2 regions of the Streptomyces yamdrokensis genome follow, and region 2 is predicted to be linked to the other one. Evidence: predicted binding sites of a transcription regulator. Region 2 holds the regulator's gene; the other holds the start of a gene.

Region 1 (2,459 bases), 800 kb from region 2:
CGGGCGAGCGCCGTCTCGGGATGGCCCGTCATGCCCACCACCGACCAGCCCTGCGCCTGATGCCACAACGACTCGGCGCGGGTGGAGAACCGCGGTCCCTCGACCACGACCAGCGTGCCGCCGTCCACCGGCTCCCAGTCCCGCCCGCGCGCCGACTTCAGGGCGGCCGCCCGGCCGGCGGGGCAGTAGGGGTCGGCCAACGACACGTGCACGACGTTCGGGACCGTGCCGTCGGGCCGGGGCAACCCGTCGAAGTAGGTGTTCACCCGGGACTTCGTACGGTCCACGAGCTGGTCCGGGACCAGCAGCGTCCCCGGCCCGTACTCGGGCCGCAGGCCGCCCACCGCGCAGGGCCCGAGGACCTGGCGCGCGCCGACCGACCTGAGCGCCCACAGGTTGGCCCGGTAGTTGATCCGGTGCGGCGGCAGATGGTGGCCGCGCCCGTGCCGGGGGAGGAAGGCGACCCGCCGGCCGGCCAGTTCACCGAGGAAGAGGGAGTCGCTGGGCGCCCCGTACGGGGTGTCCACCTGGACCTCGGTCACGTCGTCGAGGAAGGAGTAGAAACCGGAGCCGCCGATCACGCCGATCTCGACGTTCGCCTTGTTCGCCATGCTCCGCACCCTAACCGGCCCCGGAAACGGCCGAGGACCCCGTCGTCGGACGACGACAGGGTCCTGTGAGGGAATTCGGCCTCAGGCGGCGCGCAGGGATCCGGCCTCAGGCGGCTGTGCTGCCGGCGGTGCTGCTGCCGGCGCTGCCGGATCCGGACGACGAGCCGGAGCCCGAGGAGGACGAAGCAGAAGAGGACGAGGAGGACGCGGAGGACTCGGAGCCCGAGGACGAGGACGAACCCGTCGACGAACCGGCCGTCTTCGACGCCGGGGCGCTGCTCGACGAGGAGCCGCGGCTGTCGTTGCGGTAGAAGCCGGAGCCCTTGAAGACGATGCCGACCGCCGAGAACACCTTCTTCAGGCGGCCCTGGCAGTTCGGGCACTCGGTAAGAGCGTCATCGGTGAACTTCTGCACCGCCTCGAGGCCCTCGCCGCACTCGGTGCACTGGTACTGATAGGTGGGCACTGTCTTCCTCCTGGCACTCTCACTCGATGAGTGCTAACGATCGTCAATGGTAACCCGTGCCGCAAGTGGTCGGCGTAACGCACGTCACCCCGCCGCGGTGGCGGCCGCAACGCGACCGTCATGAGGACGGGCCTCCACGCGTGCCCCGTCCGTGCCCCGCGCGGACCCCGGACGCGTCCTCAGGGTGTGGTTTCGCAGGTGGAAAGCCATGTCCGCGGAGACGCCACCGCCCCACGCGTGCCCGCGGGCGGGCCTGACAGGGGCCTGCCCGGCGCCCTGCGCGACGGCCCGCCGATGCGTCACATCTCACTGATCCCGACGGGGTCGCGCCGGGCCGCGCCGCGCGTGACCTCGCGGGTCGCCCGGGGCGGCGCCAGCCGTGACCGCAGGGCCAGCAGCGTCACCAGGGCGAGCACTGTGCCGCCCATCGGCACCAGGAACCCGGCACCGGCCCAGAGGTTGTCCTCCAGCTGCCCGGAGACCGTGACCGCGGTCGCCTGGCCGAGGGCCACCGCGCCGGTCAGCCAGGTGAAGGCCTCGGTGCGGGCACCGGCCGGGACCAGGTCGTCGACCAGCGTGTACCCGGTGATCAGGGCGGGCGCGATGGACATGCCGACCAGGAGACCGAGACCGGCGAGGAGCAGCGCGGAGTGGGCGGTCCACAGGGCGGAGGCGGTCACCGCGAGCGCCGCGTACCCGATGACCAGGCGCCGCTGGGGGGCGGTCTTCCAGGCGATGGCGCCGCAGGCGATGCCGGAGAGCATGTTTCCCGCGGCGAAGACGCCGTACAGGATGCCGTTCAGTCCGGGTTCGCCGATCGACTCGGTGTACGCGGCCAGCGACACCTGCATGCCGCCGAAGACGGACCCGATGCCCAGGAAGGTGACGATCAGAACGCGTACCCCGGGGACGCGCAGCGCAAAAGCGTGCTCCACGCGCGCGTGCCCGCGGGCGGCCACCTCGGGCTGCGTGCCCTTCTGCGCGGCGAACAGCAGACCGCCGATCAGGGTCAGCGCGGCCTCGGCCATCAGGCCCGCCGCCGGGTCCACGGCCGTGCACAGGGCGGTGGCCAGCAGCGGTCCGACGACGAAGGTCAGTTCGTCGGTGACGGACTCGAAGGCCGCCGCCGTGGTCATCAGCGGGGAGTTCTTGAGCTTCACGCCCCAGCGGGCGCGCACCATGGGCCCGACCTGGGGCACCGAGGCGCCGGTGGGTACGGCGGCGGCGAACAGCGCCCACAGCGGGGCGCCGTTCAGTGCCAGCGCGGTCAGGGTCAGCCCGGACAGGGTGTGCACCAGGACACCGGGGACGAGGACGGCGCGCTGTCCGTGGCGGTCGGCGAGCCGGCCGCTGTAGGGCGCGAACACGGCCATGGCGACGCC
Region 2 (2,459 bases):
CACTGCGACGGCACGGCGTCGGGCCCCGCCTGCGGCTCGCCGGACTCCTCCACCAGGTCGCCGCAGAACACCACGTCCGGGGTACCGGGCACCAGCACCGCGAGATCGTGCGCCGTGTGCCCCGGGCCCACGTTCGCGAGGAGTGCCCGCCGTCCGCCGCCCAGGTCGAGCGTCCACTCGCCGGACACCGTGTGCCGGGGGCGGACCAGCGCGTCCACCGCCTCCCGGGCCTCCCGCGCGTCCAGACCGTGGCGCTCCGCGTCCGTGAGCAGTTCCTCGCGCCCCCGCGCCAGCACCGTGTCCAGCCCCACCGCGCCGAACACCTCCGCGCCCGCGAACACCGCCGCCCCCAGCACATGGTCGAAGTGGGGGTGGGTGAGCGCGAGATGCGTCACACGCCGCCCGGCGAGCGACTGCGCCTCGGCCCGCAACCGCGCGCCCTCGCGCAGGGACGAACCGGCGTCCACGAGCAGTACCGCGCCGGTACCGACCACGAGTCCCGCCGTGCAGTCCCACACCGGAAGCCGGCACCGCCCCACCTTTGGCGCCAGCCTCTCCCATCCCGACCCTTCCCAAGCCACCGTCATACCGCGACGCTAACGGCCTACGGCTTTCGCGGCGCGTCCGCGCGGGACCGGCCTTGCCCGGGGAGTACCCCCCGGCCGTACACTGGGCGGGGAGTCTGGCACTCGCGTGCGAAGAGTGCCAGGGCATCCAGGAAACGGACCGGGCGGACGGCTTTTGGAGGTGTGCGTGATGCTCAGTGAACGCAGGCTCCAGGTGCTGCGCGCCATCGTCCAGGACTACGTCGGCACCGAGGAGCCCGTCGGCTCCAAGGCCCTCACCGAGCGGCACAACCTGGGCGTCTCCCCGGCCACCGTGCGCAACGACATGGCGGCCCTGGAGGACGAGGGCTTCATCGCCCAGCCGCACACCAGCGCCGGGCGCATCCCCACCGACAAGGGCTACCGGCTCTTCGTGGACAAGCTCGCCGGTGTCAAACCGATGACCGCGCCCGAGCGGCGCGCCATCCAGAACTTCCTCGAGGGCGCCGTCGACCTGGACGACGTCGTGGCCCGCACGGTGCGGCTGCTCGCGCAGCTCACCCGGCAGGTCGCCGTCGTGCAGTACCCGTCGCTGACCCGCTCGACCGTGCGGCACGTGGAGCTGCTCCCGCTGGCGCCCGCGCGCGCCATGCTGGTGCTGATCACGGACACCGGACGGGTCGAGCAGCGCATGGTCGACTGCCCGGCGCCGGTCGGCGAGGCGTCCCTGGCGGATCTGCGGGCCCGGCTCAACAGCCGTGTCGCGGGCCGCCGTTTCACCGATGTACCGTCCCTCGTCGAGGACCTCCCGGAGGCCTTCGACCCCGAGGAACGCGGTACGGTCTCGACCGTGCTCTCCACCCTCCTGGAGACGCTGGTCGAGGAGAACGAGGAGCGGCTGATGATCGGCGGCACCGCCAATCTGACCCGCTTCGGGCATGATTTCCCCTTGGTGATCCGGCCTGTCCTGGAGGCACTCGAGGAGCAGGTCGTGCTTCTCAAGCTGCTCGGCGAGGCGAAGGATCCGGGCGTGACCGTCCGTATCGGTCATGAGAACGCCCATGAGGGACTCAACTCCACGTCCGTCGTGTCGGTGGGCTACGGTTCGGGCGGCGAGGCGGTTGCCAAGCTCGGCGTGGTCGGACCGACCCGCATGGATTACCCGGGAACGATGGGAGCGGTACGCGCAGTGGCACGGTACGTCGGACAGATCCTGGCGGAGTCGTAAGTGGCCACCGACTATTACGCCGTACTCGGCGTGCGCCGGGACGCGTCGCAGGAAGAGATCAAGAAGGCCTTCCGGCGACTCGCCCGCGAGCTGCATCCGGACGTCAACCCGGATCCGAAGACGCAGGAGCGGTTCAAGGAGATCAACGCCGCCTACGAGGTGCTGTCGGACCCGCAGAAGAAGCAGGTCTACGATCTCGGCGGCGACCCGCTCCAGCAGGCCGGAGCAGGCGGTGGCGCGGGCGGCTTCGGGGCGGGCGGCTTCGGGAACTTCTCCGACATCATGGACGCGTTCTTCGGCACGGCGTCGCAGCGCGGTCCGCGCTCGCGCACCCGCCGGGGCCAGGACGCGATGATCCGCCTCGAGGTCGAACTGGACGAGGCCGCGTTCGGCACGACCAAGGACATCCAGGTCGACACGGCGGTCGTCTGCACCACGTGCAGCGGTGAGGGCGCGGCGCCGGGCACCACGGCGCAGACCTGTGACATGTGCCGCGGCCGGGGCGAGGTCTCGCAGGTCACCCGGTCCTTCCTGGGCCAGGTCATGACCTCGCGCCCCTGCCCGCAGTGCCAGGGCTTCGGCACCGTCGTCCCGACCCCGTGCCCCGAGTGCGCGGGCGACGGACGGATCCGCTCCCGCCGCACCCTGACGGTGAAGATCCCGGCCGGTGTGGACAACGGCACCCG

What was found. Region 2 encodes HrcA, which represses chaperone genes, less so after heat shock. Its sites were predicted from a motif close to TTNGCACTCNGNNNNNCNGAGTGCNAA; they were not measured.
Region 1: the regulator HrcA is predicted to act here: its motif matches at 1,088-1,114, upstream of ACWZEH_RS14165 (FmdB family zinc ribbon protein).

The regions. Positions count from the first base shown of each region.
Region 1 covers NZ_CM132679.1:3,268,214-3,270,672, reverse strand. Annotated here, with positions in the region: gene ACWZEH_RS14170 (S-methyl-5'-thioadenosine phosphorylase) at 1-611, opposite strand, end outside; gene ACWZEH_RS14165 (FmdB family zinc ribbon protein) at 718-1,077, opposite strand; gene ACWZEH_RS14160 (MFS transporter) at 1,377-2,459, opposite strand, start outside.
Region 2 covers NZ_CM132679.1:2,468,769-2,471,227, reverse strand. Annotated here, with positions in the region: gene ACWZEH_RS10555 (MBL fold metallo-hydrolase) at 1-587, opposite strand, end outside; gene hrcA (heat-inducible transcriptional repressor HrcA) at 757-1,773, shown strand; gene dnaJ (molecular chaperone DnaJ) at 1,774-2,459, shown strand, end outside.